DNA from 3 places in the Actinotalea sp. JY-7876 genome. Region 1 is predicted to be linked to each of the others. Evidence: predicted binding sites of a transcription regulator. Region 1 holds the regulator's gene; each other region holds the start of a gene.
The links. Region 1 encodes LexA, which represses DNA repair genes until DNA is damaged. Its sites were predicted from a motif close to TCGAACANNTGTTCGA; they were not measured.

Region 1 (7,450 bases):
GGAGGTCGCGGAGGACGTCGCGCCGGATGCCGCACGCGCGGCGGCGACGACGCCCGGGCCGATGCGCTGGCACGGGGTCGACGTCGGCAGCCCGTTCGACTACCCGCGCGCGGGGATCCTCTACGTCGCCCGGCACCTGCCGGCCCCGGGGCGCGAGCCCACGACCGACGCCCAGCTCGACGAGATCGCCTCGCTCGTCACCGCGGCCGGCGGCGCGACGCTCGGCCTGTTCTCCTCGCGCCGGGCCGCGGTGGCGGCCGCGGAGGCGATGCGCGAGCGCCTCGACGTCCCGGTCCTGTGCCAGGGCGACGACCAGCTGCCGACGCTCGTCGAGCGGTTCACGCAGGACGACGCGACGTGCCTGTTCGGCACCCTCTCGCTCTGGCAGGGGGTCGACGTCCCGGGCCCGACGTGCCGCCTGGTGCTGATCGACCGCATCCCGTTCCCGCGCCCGGACGACCCGGTGCGCTCCGCGCGCACCGAGGCGGTCGAGCGTGGCGGCGGCAACGGCTTCATGGCGGTCTCCGCGACGCACGCCGCCCTGCTGCTGGCGCAGGGCGCGGGGCGCCTCGTGCGGACCGACGCCGACCGCGGGGTGGTGGCAGTGCTCGACCCGCGGCTGGCGACGGCGCGCTACGGGCAGTTCCTGTCCCGGACCATGCCGCCCTTCTGGCAGACCACCGACGGCGGCGTCGCGCGCGCGGCGCTGGCCCGGCTCGCCGCACAGGCCGGCGGGCCGGCGATCACCCGGGGGCCGGACGCCGCCCCGTAGGGTGGCAGGCACGACCCGACGAACGAGAGGCGACGGCTCATGGCGGACGTGGCAGGACGTGTCGAGCACGAGCACGACGACATGGGGCTCGACGCGTCCCCGACCGGGCGCCGCACCACCAAGCTCGCGGTGGTCGGCGCGGGATCGGTCGGCTCGACCATGGCCTACGCGGCCCTCATGCGCGGGGCCGCGCGCTCCGTGGCGCTCTACGACATCAACACGGCGAAGGTCGAGGCCGAGGCGCTCGACATCGGCCACGGCATCCAGTTCATGCCGATGGCCGACGTGGTCGGGTCCGACGACATCCAGGTCTGCGCCGGTGCCGACGTCGTGGTCGTCACCGCGGGCGCCAAGCAGAAGCCCGGGCAGAGCCGCCTGGACCTCGCCGAGGCGACGATCGGGCTCGTGCGCGGGATGCTCCCGGACCTGGTCGCGGTCGCGCCGGACGCCGTGTACGTCATGGTCACGAACCCGGTCGACATCGTCACGTACGCCGCGCTGAAGTTCTCCGGCCTGCCGCCGAACCAGATGTTCGGCTCCGGCACGGTGCTCGACTCCTCGCGGCTGCGCTACCTGCTCGCGCAGCACACCGGCATCGCGGTGCAGAACGTGCACGCGTACATCGCGGGCGAGCACGGCGACTCCGAGATCCCGCTGTGGAGCTCGGCGACCATCGGCGCCGTGCCCCTGATGGAGTGGCCGGGCGTGCCCGGGCCCAACGGCACGGTCGTCGGCCGGCTCGAGGCCGCGGACCGCCAGCGGATCGCGGAGGAGGTCGTGAACTCCGCCTACCGGATCATCGCGGGCAAGGGCGCGACCAACTACGCGGTGGCCCTCGCGGGCTCACGCATCATCGAGGCCGTGCTGGGCGACGAGCGCCGGGTGCTCCCGGTGTCCTCGCTCCTGGAGGACTACCGCGGCATCTCCGACGTGTGCCTGTCGGTCCCGTCCGTGGTGGGCCGAGACGGCGTGGCCGCCCGGCTCGAGATCCCGCTGTCCGACGAGGAGCTGGCAGGGCTGCGCCGGTCCGCCGACCAGATCCGCGCCGTCGCGCGGCAGTTCGGGCTCTGACCGGGGGTCACAGGCTCCGCAGCACGCTCACCACGCGCCCGAGCACGACGGCGTCGTCGCCCGGGATCGGCTCGTAGGCGGCGTTCTGCGGCAGCAGCCAGACGTGGCCGTCCGCACGCCGTAGCGTCTTCACGGTCGCCTCGCCGTCGATCATGGCCGCGACGATCTCGCCGTTCTCGGCCACGGGCTGGCGCCGGACCACGACCCAGTCGCCGTCGCAGATGGCGGCCTCGATCATCGAGTCGCCCGCGACCTTGAGCAGGAACAGCTCTCCCTCGCCGACGAGCTGGCGGGGCAGCGGGAAGACGTCCTCGACGACCTGCTCGGCGAGGATCGGGCCGCCGGCCGCGATGCGACCCACGACCGGCACGTACGACGGCGCCGGGGCGGCGTCGTGCATGCCGGTCTCGTCGACGGGCACGCCGCCCCGGTCGGCGCCGAGCCGGCTGATGGCCCGCGAGTCGTCGGGCTGCACGACCTCGATGGCGCGCGGACGGTGCGGGTCGCGCCGCAGGTAGCCCTTGCGCTCGAGCACGGTGAGCTGGTGCTTGACCGAGGACGGGCTCGTCAGCCCGACCGCCTCGCCGATCTCCCGCATGCTCGGCGGGTAGCCCCGCCGCTCGACGCTCGACCGGATCGTCTCGAGCACGAGGCGCTGGCGGGGCGTGAGCCCGTCGCCGCCCGCGGCGGCGTCCGGCAGCGCGGTCACCGACGCGAGGTCACCGCCCGGCTGCTGGTCGGTGCCCGACGGGGGTGTGGTCCTGGGCGCCATGACGGCCTCCGTGTCTCTCGGGCGATGTCTCTCGGGCGATGTCTTCTCGGGCGACCGGCCCTGCGACGGGTCGTGTCAGTGCCTCGTGATGGTCTCTCGTCGTGCCTCCACCTTAGGGGCGCGATGCCGCGTGATCAAACATCTGTTCGAGCGTGTCTCGACACGGTGGGTGGCCCGTGGTAGACATCGTACAGACGTTCGACGTACAGCCGTTCGACGGACACGCGTTCGAATCGCTCGACGAAGGGGAGACGCCATGACGGCGATCATGTGGGACCACGAGCCCGTCCTGTCCGTCCGCACGCCCGCCGCACGCACGACGGCCGGACGCACGACGGCCGGCCGCACGACGACCCGGCGCGTCCCGGAGGTCCGGGCCGCCGACGGGCGGGCCCAGGGCGGGCACCTGCGCCTCACGCGCCGTGGCCGGCTGACGGTCTGGCTGGTCGCGGCCGCCGCCGGGGCGGGCGTCGTGCTCTCGGCCCAGGCCGCCGGCGCGGACTCTCCCGCGGCCGCCCAGCCCGTGGTCACGCACGTCGTCGCGCCGGGCGAGACGCTCTGGGAGATCGCCGGGGGCGTCGCGGCGCCGGGCCAGGACCGTCGCGACGTCGTCGCCGACCTCGTCCAGCTCAACGCGCTGGGCGGTGCGGAGCTCCAGGTCGGGCAGCAGATCCTCGTGCCGCAGCCCTGATCCCCAGCCCTGACTCCGCAGCGCTGATCCCGCCGCCCTGGCCCCCAGCGTCCGTGACCACCGCGGTTCGCAGCGCGGTGCCCGCCGACGGTACGGTGTGGCGGTCAGCCGGAGGAGGTGGAGGCGCGATGCACTGCCCGTTCTGCCGGCACAGCGACTCCCGCGTGGTCGACTCGCGCACGTCCGACGACGGCGCCTCGATCCGGCGCCGGCGGCAGTGCCCGAACTGCCAGCGCCGCTTCACCACGTTGGAGACGGCCTCGCTCTCGGTGGTCAAGCGGTCCGGGGTGACCGAGTCGTTCAGCCGCGAGAAGATCGTCAACGGCGTCCGCAAGGCCTGTCAGGGGCGCCCCGTGAGCGAGGACGACCTCGCCCTGCTGGCGCAGCGCGTCGAGGAGAACCTCCGCAGCACCGGCACGGCCGAGCTCGACGCCCACGAGATCGGGCTGTCGATCCTCGGCCCGCTCCGCGAGCTCGACGAGGTGGCGTACCTGCGCTTCGCGAGCGTCTACCAGGCGTTCGAGTCGCTGGACGACTTCGAGGCCGCCATCACGGCGCTGCGCGCCGAGCACGGCGACCGTCCCGCCTGAGCGTCATCCGGTCGCGCCGCGTGGGTGCCTCTGCGACGCTTGTCCGGTCACGAGACGGGAGGCGCGATGACCGACGCCGCTGCGGGCCGCACGTCCCCCGCCACCGGTGGGCTGGACCGCGCGGCCCTGTCGACCTACCTCAACGACCATCTCGCCGGCGCCGTGGCCGGCTCGCATCGCATGCGCCGGACGGCCGAGGCGCTCGCCCGGACCCCGGTGGGCCCGGGACTGACCCGCGTGGCGGACGAGGTCGAGGGCGAGCGGGAGGAGCTGCGCGCGCTGATCGGCGACCTGGACCTGGTCCAGGCCCGGCCCAAGCAGGTGGCGACCTGGGCCGGGGAGCGGCTGGCGCGCCTGAAGACGAGCGGGGCCGGCCTGCAGCGGGAGCCCTTGACGGCCCTCCTGGAGGTCGAGCTGCTGCGCAGCGCCGTCGTCGGCAAGCGCGGGCTGTGGCAGACCATGACGGCGCTGGCGCCGGCCCTGGGGGTCGACGCGGACCGGTGCCGTGAGCTGTGGGGGCAGACGGACCGGCAGGTCGCCACCCTCGACGAGGTCCACGACTACGTGCGCTCGCGCGTGCTGCGCGAGGCGGCGCGCTGAGGGTGCGCCGCCTCAGCGGTTCATGACGTCCTGACGCACGACGCGCCGCAGCACCTTGCCGATCTGGGAGCGGGGCAGCTCGCTGAGGACCACGAGGTCGCGCGGCAGGGCGTAGCGCGCCAGGCGGGTCTCGCACCAGGCGCGGACGGCGTCGAGCTCGACGCCCGTCGCACCGTGGGACAGGACCACCGCGGCCACGACGCGCTCGCCGAGGTCACCGGCGGCGGGCACCCCGACCACGGCGACGTCCTCGATGCCGGGCATCTGCCGCAGGTGGTCCTCGACCTGGGACGGGTACACGTTGAAGCCACCGGTGATGATGACCTCCTTGATGCGGTCCACGAGGCGCACGAAGCCGTCGGGCTCCACGACCACCACGTCGCCGGTGCGCAGCCACGTCCGGCCCTCACGCTCGATCAGGACGGCCGCGGTCTCCTCGGGCCGGTTCCAGTAGCCCTGGAAGACCTGGGGGCCCGAGATGAGGAGCTCGCCCTGATCGCCGGCCGGGACGTCCACCATGGGGTCCTCGGGGTCCACGACCCGGATCCACGTGGAGGGGAAGGGCAGGCCGAGCGTCCCCGGACGACGTGCCTCGGAGAGCGGGCTCCCGAGCGCCACCGGCGAGGTCTCCGTCAGGCCGTACCCCTCGACGAGGATCCCGCCCGTGACCTCCTCCCACGCCCGCGCCGTCTCGGCGGAGAGGGCCATCGCGCCCGAGATCGACCGGCGCAGCGACGTGAGGTCCGTGCCCGTGCGCTTGGCCGCCGCAGCCAGGCGCTCGAACATCGGCGGCACCCCCGGCATGAAGGTCGCGGGGCGTCGGCGCTGGGCGGCGAGCACGGTGTCGACGTCGAACTTCGGGAAGATCACCGAGGTCGCCGCGATGCGCACCGCGTAGGTCAGGCAGAGCGTGAGGCCGAAGGCGTGGAAGAACGGCAGGGCCGCGTAGACGGTCTCGCTGCCCACGTCGTGACGGGTCCAGGCCTGGCCCTGCGCCGCGTTGACGGCGATGTTGCGGTGCGTCAGGACGGCGCCCTTGGGGGTGCCCGTCGTGCCGCCGGTGTACTGCAGCAGGGCGACGTCGTCCAGGTCCGGGTGGGGGTGTGCCGCGGGCAGCGGCTCCGCGCCCCGGACGAACCGCGCCCACGTGGTCACGTCGGGTGCGGTCGGGACCGGCGACCGCAGGGCGTCGCGGCTGCGCCGCGCGGCCGCGATCGGCAGGCGCAGGGCGACGCGCGAGGACAGCGGCAGGTCGGCGGCGAGGTCGACCGCGACCACGGTGCGCACGGAGGTGTGCGGTCGCGCCTCGAGCACCGCGGGGACCGCCTTGGTCCACACCAGCGCGACCGTCGCGCCGCTGTCGGCCAGCTGGTGGCGCAGCTCCTCGCTGGAGTACGTCGGGTTGTGCTCGACCACGACGGCGCCGATGCGCAGCACCGCGTAGAAGGCCACGACGTGCGTCGCGCTGTTCGGCAGCACCAGGGCCACGCGGTCGCCCGGCCGCACGCCGTGGGCGTGCAGCGCGCCGGCGGCCTGGGCGACCCGGCGGGCCAGCGAGCCGTAGGTCGTGCCGCGGCCGAGCAGGTCGGTCGCGACGCGGCCCGCGTACCGCGCGGCCACGTTCTCCAGGGTCCGTGTCACGGGCCCGTCCAGCTCCGGCACGTCGGCGGGGACGCCGGGTGCGTACGAGGCGAGCCAGGGGCGGTCGGCGGTGGGTTCCACGTCTCGATTCTAGGTTACGCAACCGTAGGTTGATGACCAGAAGGTCCCGTCACAGGTCGCTCGAGCGTGCAGCCCAGAGGTTCACGCCGGCGTCCTGCGCGAGGGCGTCGACCGCCGTCAGCTCGTCCACCGAGAAGCCGGGCCCGTCGAGGGCGGCCAGGGTGTCGTCCAGCTGGGCGGTGCTGCTCGCCCCGACCAGCACCGAGGTGGTCCGCGGGTCGCGGAGCACCCACGAGATCGCCATCTGGGCGAGGCTCTGGCCACGGGCCCGGGCGATCGCGTCGAGCCCCCGGACGCGCCCGAGGTTCTCGGCCGTCAGCCACGCCGGGTCGAAGGAGCCGCCGCGCGCGGCACGCGAGTCCGGCGGCACGCCGCGCAGGTACCGGTCCGTGAGCAGACCCTGGGCGAGGGGGGAGAACGCCACCAGGCCCATCCCCGCGCGCTCGACGACGTCCAGCAGAGCCTGCTCGGTGCCGTCCGGTCCGGCGGCGGGGCGCTCGACCCAGCGGTTCAGCAGCGACCAGGACGACTGGTGCAGCGTGAGCGGGACGCCCAGGTCCCGGGCCACGTCGAGCGCCTCGAGCGTCCGCGCCGCCGAGTACGACGAGATCCCGACGTACCGCGCCCGGCCGGAGGTCAGCGCCGTGCCGAGCGCCGCGATCGTCTCCGCCAGGGGCGTCGTCGGGTCGAAGCGGTGGCTGTAGAAGACGTCGACCTCGGGGACGCCGAGGAGCGCGAGCGACCGGTCCAGCGAGCGCAGCAGGTACGCCCGGCCGCCGTGCTCGCCGTACGGTCCCGGCCACGCCCGGTAACCGGCCTTCGTGGTCAGCACGAGCTCGTGGCGGTGGCCCCGCAGGTCGGTGCGCAGGAGCCGGCCCAGGGTCTCCTCCGCCGCCCCGGGGGGCGGCCCGTAGTTGTTGGCGAGGTCGAGGTGCGTCACGCCCCGGTCCACGGCGTGCAGCACGATCTCGCGCTGCAGGGCGACGGGGCGGTCGACCCCGAAGCCCTGCCAGAGCCCGAGCGAGACGGCGGGCAGGAGCAGACCGGAGCGCCCGGCGCGGCGGTACGTCATGGTGGGCACCGCCCGACGGTACGCCGACGCGCACCCCGGGCGTCCAGGGAGAAAGGCGTTGGTGCGGCGCAGTAGCGTGGCACCGCCCCACGCACCAGCGCCGGAGCCCGGGAGCCCCCGGAGGACGACCACACCAGGAGGTGGGCCCATGGCCGACGAC
Region 2 (7,450 bases), 1.1 Mb from region 1:
GAGGCGATGAGCGCGACGCCGCCCGCGCTGAACCAGATCTCGAGCACGCCGGTCAGGGCCCGGATGACCGCGTGGCGCACCCGGATGGGGCCGCCGTCGTCGCGGACGATCCGGATGCCCATGGCGAGCTTGCCGAGCGAGCGCCCGCGCGTGAGCGTCTCCACGGTGGCGGGGATGACGACGAGCACCATGACGACGAGCGTGATGAGCAGCGCCGCGAAGGCCGCCTCGTCGAGGCCCCGCCCCGCGGCGCCGCCGGCGACGAGCAGGAGGAACCCGAGGAACCCGAGGGTGGCGACGTCGATGAGGGCGCCGAGCATGCGGGTCGCGAACGAGGCCGGGCGCGCGTCGAGGACCACGCCCTCACCGATGACGATCTCGTCCTGCACGCGCACCCCTCCGCCGTCCGTCGCTGGCCGCAGGTTACCCGTGCCCGACGGCGGTGTGTGGCAGGCTACCGGCCGTGGACCTGGACGCGTTCTCCGCCGTGCACGCGCCGACCTGGGCGAGGCTCGACGAGCTGTCGCGCCGGTCGGGTCTGTCGGGTGCCGAGGCGGACGAGCTGGTCCGGCTCTACCAGGAGGTCGCGACGCACCTGTCGACCGTGCGGTCCGTGGCGCCGGACCCCTCGGTGGTCTCCCGGCTCTCGGAGATCCTCGGCCGCGCGCGGGCGGCGATCGCCGGCTCGCACGACCCGTCCTGGTCGGACGTCGTGCGGTTCCTCGTCATCGTGCTGCCCGCGGCCTTCTACCGCATCCGCTGGTGGACCGTCGGGGTGATGGTCGCCTTCTGCGCGATCGCGGTCGTGGCGGGCGTCAACGTGTACAACGACCCCGAGGCGCTCGCCGCGATGGGCACCCCGAGCCAGCTCAAGCAGTACGCGGAGGAGGAGTTCGCCAACTACTACTCCAACTACCCGGGCCAGAGCTTCGCGGCCCAGGTGTGGACGAACAACGCGTGGATCGCGGCGCAGTGCGTCGCCTTCGGCATCACGGGCATCCTGCCGCTGTACGTCCTGTTCCAGAACGCGGTCGGCGTCGGGGCCGCGGGCGGCGTGATGGCCGTGCACGACGGGCTCGGCGTCTTCTTCAGCCTGATCCTCCCGCACGGCCTCATGGAGCTGACCGCGATCTTCGTCGCGGGGGCCGCGGGGCTGAAGATCTTCTGGACGGTGATCGACCCGGGCGGGCGCCCGCGGGGGCGCGCGCTGTCCGAGGAGGGGCGCTCGCTGTTCACGGTGGCCATCGGCCTCGTCGGCGTGCTGGGCATCTCCGGGCTCGTCGAGGGCTTCGTGACGCCGTCCCAGCTCCCGTGGTGGCTCAAGATCGTCATCGGGGCCCTGGTGCTGGCGGCGTACTGGGTCTACACGATCGTCCTCGGGCGGCGCGCCGTCGCCGACGGCGAGACGGGCGACCTGCGGGCCGACCACAACGTGGACCAGCTGCCGCTCGCGGCGTAGACCCACGGGCCGCGAGGCGGCCTGAAGGGCGAGGTGCCGGCTACTGCTCGCCGGGGCGATGGCGAGGGTGTCACGTCCGTGGACGAGCGTGAGGCCGACGGCGACGACGCGGTGTTCGGCGTTCGCGGCTGCCGGTGGCCTGGCCTGGCTCGGGCTGGCCTGCTCCGTGACGTGACAGGCCCGACGCGGCGCCGCGCACCCCTTGTCCGTCCTGTCCGGATCCGGTAGCATTCGAACAGACGTTCGAGTGATCCTGGAGGCGGTCATGGCGGTGTTGGCGGCGGTGGAGCCCTTCGGGGTCGCCGCGCCGGCGCGCGTGGTCGCGGATGTGCGCGGGTTGGTGGAGCGGGTCAAGGGTGCGGGTGGTGCGGCGGGTGACTGGTCGGCGCTGGAGCGGCGTGAGGTGCTGGCGGCGCTGGACGCGGCGGTCGGTGCGTTGACGGTGGTGCGGGGCGAGGTGCTGCTGGCCGAGCGGGACAGTGGGACGTGGCGGGCGTCGGGTGATCCGAGCTTCGAGGCGTGGCGCGGTCGCACGTCGCGGTCGGGGGCGCGGGCGGTGCTGACCCAGGTCCGCCAGGCCGACGCCGCCACCCGGCTGCCCGCCCTGGGCGAGGCCGCCCGCGAGGGCGCGGTCACCGTGGACCACATGGACGCGCTCGGCCGCGTGGTCGCCGGGGCGTCGGGGGCGGTCAAGGACGCGTTGGCCACGCCCGAGCGGCAGGCCCAGCTGCTGGAGACCGCGCGGCGGGTCGACGCCGGGACGTTCGCGCGGGCCGCGGCGCAGCTCGCCGCCGAGCTCGATCCCCTCGCGCACGAGCGCGGGCACCAGGCCCAGCGCGCCGCACGGTTCCTGACCCTGGCCGACACCCCCGAGGGCACCCGCATCAAAGGGCTGGTGGACCGGATGGCCGGGCACCGGCTGCGGTTGGCGCTGGAGGCCGTCTCCCCGCGGCCGGGCAAGGACGACGACCGCTCCCACGAGCAACGCCGCGCCGACGCCCTGGACACCATCGCCGAGAAGATCCTGGCCCTGCCCGAGACCGGCAGCGGCGCCGCGGTGCGACCCCACGTGTCCTTCCTCATGGACGCCGGCACCTGGGCCGGGCTGCGCGCCCTGCGCGCTGCAGGGGACGACGGCCCGCGCGGCGACGGTGCGACGGAGGACGAGCCGGCAGCACACGGCGCGGCGAGCGACCGGCACCAGGCGGCCCCGTCGTTCCCGCCGGTCACACTCGAGGACGGGACCCCGGTGCCCATCAGCGAGGTCGCCCGCGCCCTGTGCGACTGCGACCTGACCCGCGTGGTCATGGACGCCGACACGATGCCCCTGGACATCGGACGCACCCAACGCACCTACACCGGCGCGCAACGCCGCGCGGTGATCGCCCGGGACCGCGGGTGCTCGTGGCCCGACTGCGGCGCCGAAGCCCGCTGGGGCGAGGTCCACCACATCCGCTGGTGGGAACGCGACAACGGACCCACCTCCCTGACCAACGGCGTGCTCCTGTGCGTCTTCCACCACCACGAGGTCCACCGACGCGACCTGACCATCACCCGACAACCCGGACCACCCGGACCAGGACGCCGACCCCGGTACACCTTCCGTGACCAGCGCGGACGACCCGTCGCCGCGCCTCGCGAGCCCGCGGAGGCCACGGCGGTCGGAGTGGCACCGCCTCAGAGGCGGCCGGCGGCCTTGAGGGCGAGGTAGGTGTCCGCGAGGCGGGGGGCGAGGTCGTCGGGGAGGGCGTCGACGACCTCGACGCCGCGCTGACGCAGGCGCACGGTGACGGCCGCGCGCTCCAGGTCGGTGCGCTCGGCGGCGGCGGCGTCGTACACGTCCGACGACGTCTCGCGTGAGGTGCGCAGCGCGGCGACCTCCGGGTCGGCCACCGAGGCGAGCACCACGGTGTGGTCCTTGGCCAGCGGCGCGAGCACCGGGAGCAGGCCGTTCTCGACCGCCGCCGGCTCGAGGGCCGTGAGGAGCACGACGAGCGCGCGCTGGGACAGGCGCTGCTGGACGGCCGCCACGACCCCCGGCCAGTCGGTCTCGACCAGTGTCGGGTCGATGGGCGCGAGGGCGTCCGCGAGGGCGGGCAGCAGGCGCGGGCCGCTGGCCCCGGCGACCTGCGCCCGGACGCGGCGGTCGAAGGCGACGAGGTCGACGCGGTCCCCGGCGCGTGACGCCAGTGCCGACAGCAGGAGGGCCGCCTCGATCGAGGCGTCGATCCGGGGCAGGTCGCCGATGCGCGCCGCGGACGTCCGCGCGGTGTCGATCACGATCATCACGCGCCGGTCGCGCTCGGGACGCCACGTGCGCACGACGACCTCCGACCGGCGCGCCGTCGCGCGCCAGTCGATCGAGCGCACGTCGTCGCCGATGACGTACTCGCGCAGGGAGTCGAACTCCGTGCCGGCGCCCCGGACCTGGACGGCCGTCCGCCCGTCGAGCTCGCGCAGGCGCGCGAGCCGGCTGGGCAGGTGGCGCCGGGAGGCGAACTCCGGCAGGACGCGCAGCCGCCCCGGCACCGCCAGGGAGAGCTGACGCCCCGCGAGGCCGAGCGGGCCCCACGTGCGGATGGTGACCCGGTCGGCGAGCCGGTCCCCGCGGCGCGTGGGCGCGAGGGACGTGACGACCCGCACCGCCTCGCCGTCCGGCAGGTCCACCCGGTGGCGGTTGGTGCCGGTGCCGGCCGAGGGCTGCCACGCGTCGCGGACCACGCCGCGCAGGCGACGGCCCGAGCGGTTCGTCAGGGTGAGCGTCGAACGCGTCGTCTCCGTCAGCCGCACCGAGCCGGGCACGCGACGGGTCACGGCGACGCGCCGTGGGGACGCCGCGAGCGCGACGTCCACCGCGCACAGGACCACCACGAGCAGCGCCCACAGCAGCGCGGTCCCGGTCGCGGGCACGAGCAGCACGGGCACGACGCCCACGGCGGTGAGGACCACCGCCCGCCAGGTGAGAGCCATCCGTCAGCCGGCCGCCGCGCTCAGCGGGGGACCGGCACGGCGGCGAGCACCGTGTCGAGCACGCTCTCCGCGGTGACGCCCTCGAGCTCGGCCTCGGCCCGCAGCTGCACGCGGTGGCGCAGCGTCGGGTGCGCGAGCGCCTTGACGTCGTCGGGCGTGACGTAGCCCCGGCCCGACAGCCAGGCCCACGCCCGCGACGTCCCGAGCAGCGCCGTCGCACCACGGGGCGAGACGCCCAGGGAGAGGGAGGGCGACTGCCGCGTGGCACGGCACACGTCGACGGCGTACCCGAGCACCTCGGGGCTGACCTGGACGCGCGCCACCTCGGCGCGGGCCCGCGCGAGCTGCTCGGGGTCCGTGACCCGCTGCACGCCCGCCGCCGCCAGGTTGCGCGGGTCGAACCCGGTCGCGTGCCGGCGCAGGACCTCGATCTCCTGGTCCCGCTCGGGCAGCGGCAGCGTGAGCTTGAGCAGGAATCGGTCCAGCTGGGCCTCGGGCAGGGGGTAGGTCCCCTCGTACTCGACCGGGTTCTGGGTCGCGATGACGAGGAAGGGGTCCGGCAGCGGGCGCGGCACGCCGTCGACGGAGACCTGCCGCTCCTCCATGGCCTCCAGCAGGGACGCCTGGGTCTTGGGAGGCGTGCGGTTGATCTCGTCGGCGAGCAGCAGGTTCGTGAAGACCGGCCCCTCCCGGAACGAGAACTCCGCCGTGCGGGCGTCGTAGACCAGCGAGCCCGTGACGTCGCCGGGCATGAGGTCGGGCGTGAACTGCACGCGCTTGGTGTCGAGCGCCAGCGCCGCGCTCAGCGTGCGCACCAGCAGCGTCTTGGCCACGCCGGGCACGCCCTCGAGCAGCACGTGGCCGCGGCACAGCAGCGCGATGACCAGGCCGGTGACGGCGGCGTCCTGGCCGACGACGGCCTTGCCGACCTCGGTGCGCAGGGTCGCCAGGCTCCCGCGCAGGTCCGCGGACGGCGTGAGCTGCGCGCCCGCGGCGAACCGGGAGTCGGCCGCTGGCGGCGCCGGGGGAGTCGGGGGTGCGGGCGGTGCGGTGGTGCCGCCGTGCGGCTGCCAGGTGGGTTCGGTCACGTGCGATGAACCTCGCTCTCGAGCTCGTCCAGCTGACGGGCCAGCAGGAGCAGCCCGGCGTCGTCGTGGGGTGGTGGACCGTACAGCAGGCCGGCGACCTGCTCCGTGGAGCGCCCGGTGGCGCGGGCGAGTGCGTCGATGACCTCGGGGGCACCGGCCGAGCGGGGCAGGCCGAGGCGGAGGGCCGCGCGGCGCGCCATGCCGGCGCGCAGGGAGGCGGCGGCGTGCCCGCGGGACCGGCCGCGGCGGTAGAGCCGCCCGCGGCCGAGCGTCGTCTCCGCCGCCCGGACGGTGACGGGCAGGGGCTCCGTGACCACCGGTCCCAGGCGTCGTCCGCGCCACAGCGCCAGCACGACGACGAGGAAGCCGGCGAGGAGCCCGACGGGGCCGGTCCAGTCGGGCAGGAGGCTCCCGGCGGGAGCCTCGGCCTCGCCACCCGTGTCGTTGAGGCTCGGCACGTACCAGACCAGGTCCTCGTGGTGGCCCAGGGCGCGGAGCATCAGCGCGGCGTGGCCCTCGTCGAGGATGCTGCGGTTCGTCATCAGCTCGGGGTCGTCCACGAGCACGACGCGCCGCCCGTCGACCTCGACGCTCGCGTAGGCGCCGGACTTCTTGGTGTCGGGTCCCGGGAAGCAGACCGTCGCGTCGCCGCTCTCGGCCGTGAACCCGTACCCGGTGGCGTCGATGGAGCCGGCCGCCGCGGCGTCCGGGTCGGAGCACTCGGCGGAGCGGGTCCCCGGGCTCGCCTCGTAGGAGTCGTCGACCGCGCCGTCGGTCAGGGGTCCGACGTGCCAGCCCTCCGGGCCGACGACGACCAGGTCGGCGTCGGTCGCGGTGAGGTCCTCGACCTGGTCGTTCGACAGCAGGTACGTGCCCGCGACGAGCAGCGTGGTGCCCTCCCGCGCGGCGGCCGCGGCCTGCCCCGACGTGCGGACGTACTGGATCCGCACCCCCTGGTCCTCGAGCACCTGGGCCAGCGCGCGGGCGCCCTGCTCGCTGGCGTTGTCCGGCGCGAGCGGCGTGATCGAGGTCTCCGGCCGCAGCAGGGCGGTCACCAGTCCCGCCACCACCAGCAGGCCGATGCAGATCAGCGGGCCACGGGCGGCGCGCCAGCGTGAGCGGGCCCGCGAGCCCGTCGTCGTGCCGTCACCCATGACCTCGGGTCCGGTGGTGAGGACCGCGGCGCTCGTGCCGGTGAGGTCGGCAGCCGGCACGGCCCCGGCCGGGGGAGCGGGCGTGGCGGGTGCCGGGGTCGTCGAGGTCATCGCGGCACCGCCATGGCGTCGGGTGCCGGCTCGGCGGGCGTCACCGGGCGGGTCGCGGCCACGCGCCGGTCGAGATCGCGCAGCCACGCGTCGTCCTCGCCGGTCGCGGCGACGTCGCCGTAGCAGACGTCGTCGAACAGGCGTGAGGCGCGCACGAGGTCGTCGCCGCAGGTCGGCAGGCGGTGCGCCGCCGCCACGGCGCCCTCGTGGGCGGTGCGGCCCGGGCGCGGCTCGAGGACGGTGCGGTCCTCCAGGGAGCGCAGGACGGCGCGGAAGCGGTCGAGGACCGCCTCGCTCCAGCGGCCCTGCGCCGCCGCGGCGTCCGCGGCCGCGCGCAGCTCCACCGCGGACCGCTGGTCGTCGCCGAAGGCGTCGACGGACTCGCGGCGGCCGCGTCGCGCCCGCCGGACCGGTCCCGCGACCAGCAGCGCGATCAGGCCGCCCACGACCACCACACCCACGACGAGGAGTGCCGCGGCGCGGCTGTCCATCCCGCTCAGCGCGACCTCCATGCCGTCCAGCTGCTCGAGCAGCCACTCCCAGGCGCGCTGGAGGAGGCTGGGGCGCTGGTGGTAGATCGGGTCGGCGAGCTCCCGGCGCAGCCAGTCGCGCGCGGTCTCGGCGTCCGGGTCCACGGGGATGCCCGCGCGCACGGCACCCGCGAGTGC
Region 3 (7,450 bases), 500 kb from region 1:
CCGCGTTCGCCGGGTCGACGTCCACCGCCCACGTCTGTGCCTCGCCCCAGCGCCGGAACCCCAGCGCCTCGTACGTGGCCGCGACGCGGGCGGGGCTCCACGGGGAGTCGACGAAGCCGCGCTCCTCGAACCCGGACGTCAGGACGCCGCCGGTCTGGTTCGGGAGCAGCGAGACCGGGCCGAACAGCTGCTCGTGGCCCTCCGCCCGTCGCGCGAGCCCGTCGACCAGCGCCCGGGCGGCCGCCTCGTCGGCGAACTCCGTGGCCCCGAACAGCAGCGAGCGTGCGCCGAGCCGGGCGTCGAGGCGCGCGTCCGTGTGGACCGTCGTGCGGCCGACGACGTCGCCCGACGCGTCGCGCGCGAGCAGGAGGGTCACGGGCTCGGGGTGCGGGCTCCGCCCTCGCCACCACTGCTCGACGGTGTCGGCGAGCAGGGGCACGGCGAGCTCGCGCGGGTGCAGGCGCAGCGGCAGGTCGAGGAACTCGCGCAGCTGCGCGCGCGTCCTCACCTCCTCGAGGTTCACGGGGCCGCCTCCCCGGCCGGGTCGGCGACGTGGATGCGGATGTACCCGGCGGTGCCGTGGCGCCGGTCCCGCGTGATCCAGCGCATGAGGCGGCGGTGCTGGGGGAGGCGGGCGAACGCCAGCAGGTCGTCGCGCGTGGCGAAGAACGCGAGCGTGCCGAGCGTGAAGGGCGGCTCCCAGTAGACGCCGTGCCACACGTAGCCGCGCAGCCGTCGCATCGCCGCCACCATCGGGTACCACTCGCGCGACAGCACGGCCCACGAGTGGGGACCGCGGTAGCGCGTCGCCCCGACGAACATCGCGCCGGCGTCGACCGGCGAGCGCGGTGCGGCGGGCGGCGGGAGCGGCCGTCGCGGTCGACGCCGCGGGCCGCGCCCCGGGCGCAGCGCGGCGGCGTCGTCGTCCGCGACGCGGGGCGGGACGGTGCCGCGCTCCGCCTCGCGCGTCACGGGCGTGAAGCGCTCGATGTGCGCCATGACGTCGCCCTCGGCGCGCCACCGGCCGTTGGTGTACCCCTCGGGCTCCGCGCGCAGCCGGCGGTGGCGCTCACCGGACGGCCGGGCGGCGAGGAAGGCCGCGGCGTCGTCGGGCGTGGCGAACCACGCCAGCACGCCGCGCGCGCCCGCGAGCCGGTAGCCGGTGCTCCAGCGGTGCCCCGCCGCGTCCCGGGCGGCGCTCCGGGCCGCGCGCTGCCAGCCGCGCGGCGCCTCGGGGCGCTCGAGCACCACCATGGCCTCGGCGCGCGCCTGGCGCGGGGCCCGCGAGAAGTCGGCGCTGCGCATCAGCGCGCCGCGGACGGGACGTCGCGGTCGCCCTCGTCCACCAGGTACACGTTCTTGATCTTCGTCGAGCCGCCCGCGAACGGGCCCGTGCCGTGCGCGTGCACCTCGACCCGCAGGTCCGAGGCCGTCGGGTCCTCCTCGAGGGACTGGGCCACGTCACGCGAGACGGACGCGAGATGGCGCAGCACCCCGGCGGCGGCGCGCGACGCGAGGTCCGCCCGCTCGGCGTCGTCGAGCGCGGCGTGCGCACGCAGCTGCAGGTGGATGCCGGGACGCTGCTCGTGGTCGCCGATGTCGACCAGGGAGAGCTTGAAGGACTCGATGGCCGCCGCGTGCGGGTTGTCGAGGTAGAGCCCGTTCTCGACGTCGAGCGGGTAGAGGTTCGCGCCCATGTAGGAGACGGTCGAGTCCTTGCGGCCGAAGAGCAGGAGCAGGGGCAGGCGCATGCCCTGGACCGCGGCCGCGCGCTCGACGCCGAACGTCAGGCGCGAGCGCAGCGGCTCGGGCAGGCGGTCCACCGCGGCGCGCATCGCGTCGAAGCTGAGGATCATCGCCTCGTCGCCGATGTCGTAGCGCAGCTTCGGGCTCATGATGTCGGCGGAGTTCAAGGTCACCAGCAGGCGCCCGTCGGACGTCGTCTCCAGGTAGGTCTCGAGCGGGTTGTACTGGAAGACCATCGGGGTGCGGGCCTCGCCGTCCCCGAGCACCTCCCGGCGCAAGGGCTCGTGGGCGATCAGGGCGCGGCGCAGCCACACGGTCAGGTCGCTCTCGCCGGCCATCCCGATGGTGAGGTCGGAGGCCCCGTAGCCCGAGTAGACGCGGCCGAAGCGGTCCTCCAGGTAGTCGCGCAGCCCCTCGGTGAGCGCCTCGCCGCCGACGAAGCCGTTGAGGTCGTAGGCGTCCCAGTCGAACCCGTCCGCGTCGAGCCGGTCCCGCAGGTGCTTGAGGAAGGGCGGGTACGCGCACACCAGGTAGGTGTAGCCGGGGCCGAAGTGGCGCAGCGTGTCGACGATCTTGTCGATCTCCGGGCCGGTGTTCTTGACCATGGCGATCCGCGACATGGCGATGCCCGTGTTGGTGCCCGTCGCCCAGGCGCCCATCGAGAAGGCGTTGATGGCGAAGAGCCCGCGGGTGCCGAAGATCTGCGTCACGTACCCCGCGACGTTCTTGTGGACCGTGGCGAGCTCACGCTTCGAGCGCAGCCAGTTGTACGGGGTCCCGGACGAGCCGGACGACTCGTCCACCACGGTGCCCACGGTCCGGATCTCGCCGTCCCAGCAGCGCTCCGCCTCGGGGTACCGGTCGACGTAGCCGTGCTTGGAGGTGGGCTCGTACGCCGTGAGGTCCCACCAGCGGAAGCGGAAGCCGTGCTCCTCGACGTGGCGGCGGTACGCGGGCACGTCCAGGTAGGCGTGCTGGCAGATCATCCAGGCGTTGAGCCGCGCGAAGCGCTCCATCGCGGGGTGGTAGTTCCGGGCCGTGAACCGCCACAACGCGGGGTGCACCCGGTACATCCGGTAGACGAGCGTGACGACCCCGGTCGCGACCCGCAGCGCCGCCTGGCGCAGGACGCTCGTCCGACGCGGCGCCGCGCCGGTGCCTGTCACCGCGGCGCCGTGGCCGGATGTCCCGGGGCGCCCGGTCCCGCGGCGCCGGCCGCGCGGGCCCCGGCCCGGCGGCGCCACCAGACGATGCCGATGACGAGCATCGGCATCCCCGTGATCGCCGTGGCGATGGCGGCGAAGACGCCGAACACGGACCCGAAGATGCCGACGAAGAACGGCCCGAACGCCTGGTCCGGGGCGAGGAGCACCCGTGCGGTCCCGCCGTCGCTGACGGGCGGCGCCGTGACCGTGTACTGCCCCGCCTCCTGCGTGCGGAAGGCGCCGACCGAGCGGACGGCGGTGCCGTCGCGCGACGCCGAGAGGTTCACGCCGGGGCTCCGGTCGGCCACGATCTCGTTCCCGTCCGGGCTGACGAGCACGACGTCGTCCTCGAGCTCGACGTGGTCCCCGCCCGCCGAGGTCGAGGTGGCCAGGAGCACGACGTAGCTCGTGTCCGCCTCGAGCTGCGCCGTGCCCTGCCCTGGCGCGCTCACCTCGGCGACGACCCCGGGACCCGCCTGACCGTCCGACGTCAGCAGGTCGGTGGGCAGGAGGTTGAGGAAGGTCCGTCCGACGAGGACCGCGATGACGACCGTCGCGACGCAGAGCACCGCTCCGGCGACGGTCAGCGCGACCGGTCCGCGCAGCGAGGTCGACGGCGGGGCGGCGTGCGGGCCCGCGGGCGCCGCGGGCGGGGGGAAGGGCGCGCTCATGCCCCGAGGATAGGGCGGCGTAGGATCCGCCGACGTGATCTCCGACACGCCGCCCAGGATCGGTGTCCTGGCCCTCCAGGGCGACGTGCGCGAGCACGTCGCCGCGCTCGAGGCCAGCGGCGCGCGTGCCGTGCCCGTGCGGCGCACGCGCGAGCTCGCCGAGGTCGACGGGATCGTGCTGCCGGGCGGCGAGTCCACGACGATGGCCAACCTGCTGCAGGTCTTCGAGCTCTTCGAGCCCCTGCGCGACGCGATCGCCGCCGGCCTGCCCGCCTACGGGTCGTGCGCGGGGATGATCCTGCTCGCCGACCGGCTCGAGGACGGCGCGGCGGGCCAGCGGACCCTCGGCGGGCTCGACGTGACCGTGCGCCGCAACGCCTTCGGCCGTCAGGTCGACTCCTTCGAGACGGACCTCGTCGTCGAGGGCGTCGCCGACAGCGCCACGGACCCGGTGCACGCCGTGTTCATCCGCGCGCCGTGGGTCGAGCGCACCGGGCCGGGCGTCCGGGCGCTGGCCACCGTCGCATCGGGCCCCGCCGCCGGTAGGATCGTGGCGGTGCGCGAGCGTGACGTGGTCGCGACGTCCTTCCACCCCGAGATCACGGGGGACATGAGGCTGCACCGGCTGTTCGTCCAGATCGTCACCGAGCGCGGCTGAGGGGTTCGTCGAAGCGATGTCCGGTCACTCCAAGTGGGCCACCACGAAGCACAAGAAGGCCGTCGTCGACGCCAAGCGGGGCAAGCTCTTCGCGAAGCTCATCAAGAACATCGAGGTGGCCGCCCGCGTGGGCGGCGGTGATGTCGCCGGCAACCCGACGCTCTTCGACGCGATCCAGAAGGCCAAGAAGTCCTCGGTCCCGAACGACAACATCGACCGCGCGGTCAAGCGCGGCTCCGGCCAGGAGGCCGGCGGGGCGGACTACCAGACCGTCATGTACGAGGGCTACGGCCCCGGCGGGGTCGCGGTCCTGGTCGAGTGCCTCACCGACAACCGCAACCGTGCGGCCGCTGACGTGCGCATCGCGTTCACCCGCAACGGCGGCGCGATGGCCGACCCCGGGTCCGTGTCCTACCTGTTCTCCCGGCGCGGCGTCGTGGTGATCCCCAAGACGGACGGCCTCACCGAGGACGACGTGCTGGCGGCGGTCCTGGACGCGGGCGCCGAGGAGGTCACCGACCTGGGCGAGGCGTTCGAGGTGCAGAGCGAGGCGTCCGACGTCGTCGCCGTGCGCACCGCGCTGCAGGACGCCGGGATCGACTACGACTCGGCCGAGGCCCAGTTCGTGCCCGCCACGCAGGTCGAGGTGGACGCCGAGGGCGCCCGCAAGATCCTGCGCCTCATCGACGCGCTCGAGGACAGCGACGACGTCCAGGACGTCTTCGCGAACTTCGACGCGTCCGACGAGGTCATGGCGGAGCTCGAGGAGGACTGAGCGCCCGGCGAGGCGTCCGGCCGTCGCGTCCGCGCGCTGGGAGACTGGTGCGGTGCGCGTGCTGGGAGTGGACCCGGGCCTGACCCGCTGCGGTCTGGGCGTGGTCGACTCGCGCCCGGGGCGGCGGGTGGTGCTCGTCGCCGTCGGCGTCGCGCGCTCACCGGTCTCCGACGACGTCGCGTCGCGCCTGGCCCTCGTGGGTGACCAGGTGGAGACCTGGCTGGACGAGCACGAGCCCGACGCCGTCGCCGTGGAGCGGGTCTTCGCGCAGCACAACGTGCGGACCGTCATGGGCACGGCCCAGGTGTCGGGCGTCGTCATGGCGGCCGCCGCCCGGCGCGGGATCCCGGTGGCGCTGCACACGCCGTCGGAGGTCAAGGCGTCGGTCACGGGCTCCGGGCGGGCCGGCAAGCCGCAGGTGCAGCAGATGGTCGCGCGGATCCTCGGGCTCGCGGAGCTGCCCACCCCCGCCGACGCGGCCGACGCGCTCGCCCTGGCGATCTGCCACCTCTGGCGGCCCGTGGCCGCGGGCACGACGTCGCCGGTCCGTGCGGGGACCGGCGCGGGCGGCGCCGCGGGGGCCACGTCCGGGGCGACACCGGCCCAGCTCGCCTGGGCGCGGGCCGAGGCCGCCGCCCGGCTCCGGTGAGGTCCGGCGCGTCGGGGCACCCGGTGTCCGGGCGGCGCGCTAGCGTGGTCGTACAGATGTTCGGGTCGCTCGCGTGACCGCGTCCCGCCGTGGCGGCGGCGCGTCCGCGCGAGGAGGACGGGAGGGTTCGTGATCGCCTCGCTGCGCGGGCAGGTCGTCGGGGTGCGCCTCGACGCGGCAGTCGTCGACGTGGGCGGTGTCGGGATGCTCGCGTACGCGACGCCGGCGACCCTGGCGGGACTGCGCGTCGGGCAGGAGGCCGAGCTCGCGACGTCGCTGGTCGTCCGCGAGGACTCGCTGACCCTCTACGGCTTCGCCGACGCCGACGAGCGGGACACCTTCGAGGCCGTCCAGACGGTGAGCGGCGTCGGGCCACGGCTGGCGCTGGCGATGCTCGCGGTCCACACGCCCGACGCGCTGCGGCGCGCGGTCGCGGGGGAGGACCTGGCGGCGCTCCAGCGCGTGCCCGGCATCGGGCGCAAGGGCGCGCAGCGGATCGTGCTCGAGCTGGCCGACCGCCTCGGGGCCCCGTCGGGCGGGCCGACGACGGCGGCGGCCGCGGTCGCCGACCGGCGCGGTGAGGTCGTGGAGGCGCTCGTCGGGCTCGGCTGGACCGCGAAGGCGGCCGAGGAGGCCGTCGCCGTGGTGTCGCCGCCTGACGCGGGGCCCGTCGACGCCGGCGAGGTCGCCTCGGTCCTGCGTGGCGCGCTGCGGGTCCTGGGCGGCGGTCGTGCCTGACGAGGAGATCGTGACCGAGCGCATCGTCGCCCCGGGCGCGGAGGATCTCGAGCGCGCGGCGGAGGCCGCACTGCGGCCGCAGCGCCTGGCCGAGTTCGTCGGGCAGCGCGTGGTGCGCGACCAGCTCGAGCTCGTGCTCCACGCCGCCCTCGGGCGGGGCAAAGCGCCCGACCACGTCCTGCTCTCCGGCCCGCCCGGGCTGGGCAAGACGACGCTCGCCATGATCATCGCCGCCGAGCTCGGGACGTCGATGCGCGTCACGTCGGGTCCGGCCATCCAGCACGCGGGGGACCTCGCCGCGGTGCTCTCCTCGCTCGAGGAGGGCGAGGTGCTCTTCCTCGACGAGATCCACCGCCTCGCGCGTCCCGCCGAGGAGCTCCTCTACGTCGCGATGGAGGACTTCCGCGTCGACGTCGTCGTGGGCAAGGGGGCGGGCGCCAACGCGATCCCGCTCGCGCTGCCCCCGTTCACGGTCGTGGGCGCGACCACGCGGGCGGGGCTGCTGCCGGCGCCGCTGCGCGACCGCTTCGGGTTCACCGGGCACCTCGACTTCTACGACGACGAGGAGCTCCAGCAGGTGCTCGCGCGCTCGGCCGGGCTGCTCGGCGTCGACCTGCACGCCGACGCCGCCGCGGAGATCGCGAGCCGGTCCCGCGGCACGCCCCGCATCGCGAACCGCCTGCTGCGCCGCGTGCGCGACTGGGCCCAGGTGCGCGGTGACGGCACGCTGGACCTGGCCGCGGCCCGCGCCGCGCTGGCCGTCTACGAGGTGGACGACCTCGGCCTCGACCGGCTCGACCGCGGCGTGCTGCGCGCGCTGTGCGAGCGCTTCGGCGGCGGGCCGGTGGGGCTCACGACCCTCGCGGTCGCGGTCGGGGAGGAGCCCGAGACGGTCGAGACGGTCGCCGAGCCGTTCCTCGTCCGCGAGGGCCTCATGGGGCGGACTCCGCGCGGCCGCGTCGCCACCGCGCGGGCCTGGGCGCACCTCGGCCTGCGGCCCCCCGCACC

Region 2: H2O74_RS11595 (HNH endonuclease signature motif containing protein) is a predicted target of LexA. The motif match lies at 1,691-1,706, and genes of this name have one in related genera.
Region 3: ruvA (Holliday junction branch migration protein RuvA) is a predicted target of LexA. The motif match lies at 5,753-5,768, and genes of this name have one in related genera.

Annotation. Positions count from the first base shown of each region.
Region 1 covers NZ_CP059493.1:1,339,386-1,346,835, forward strand. The annotation lists gene H2O74_RS06340 (ATP-dependent DNA helicase) at 1-772, shown strand, start outside; gene H2O74_RS06345 (L-lactate dehydrogenase) at 854-1,843, shown strand; gene lexA (transcriptional repressor LexA) at 1,851-2,615, opposite strand; gene H2O74_RS06355 (LysM peptidoglycan-binding domain-containing protein) at 2,872-3,306, shown strand; gene nrdR (transcriptional regulator NrdR) at 3,435-3,896, shown strand; gene H2O74_RS06365 (hypothetical protein) at 3,963-4,496, shown strand; gene H2O74_RS06370 (AMP-binding protein) at 4,509-6,218, opposite strand; gene H2O74_RS06375 (aldo/keto reductase) at 6,268-7,290, opposite strand; gene H2O74_RS06380 (DUF5302 domain-containing protein) at 7,439-7,450, shown strand, end outside.
Region 2 covers NZ_CP059493.1:2,489,299-2,496,748, reverse strand. The annotation lists gene H2O74_RS11605 (RDD family protein) at 1-389, opposite strand, end outside; gene H2O74_RS11600 (stage II sporulation protein M) at 464-1,459, shown strand; gene H2O74_RS11595 (HNH endonuclease signature motif containing protein) at 1,725-3,170, shown strand; gene H2O74_RS11590 (DUF58 domain-containing protein) at 3,137-4,429, opposite strand; gene H2O74_RS11585 (MoxR family ATPase) at 4,450-5,517, opposite strand; gene H2O74_RS11580 (DUF4350 domain-containing protein) at 5,514-6,782, opposite strand; gene H2O74_RS11575 (DUF4129 domain-containing protein) at 6,779-7,450, opposite strand, start outside.
Region 3 covers NZ_CP059493.1:1,842,040-1,849,489, reverse strand. The annotation lists gene H2O74_RS08650 (hypothetical protein) at 1-523, opposite strand, end outside; gene H2O74_RS08645 (hypothetical protein) at 520-1,305, opposite strand; gene H2O74_RS08640 (phenylacetate--CoA ligase family protein) at 1,305-2,912, opposite strand; gene H2O74_RS08635 (hypothetical protein) at 2,909-3,622, opposite strand; gene pdxT (pyridoxal 5'-phosphate synthase glutaminase subunit PdxT) at 3,657-4,280, shown strand; gene H2O74_RS08625 (YebC/PmpR family DNA-binding transcriptional regulator) at 4,297-5,055, shown strand; gene ruvC (crossover junction endodeoxyribonuclease RuvC) at 5,108-5,704, shown strand; gene ruvA (Holliday junction branch migration protein RuvA) at 5,834-6,442, shown strand; gene ruvB (Holliday junction branch migration DNA helicase RuvB) at 6,453-7,450, shown strand, end outside.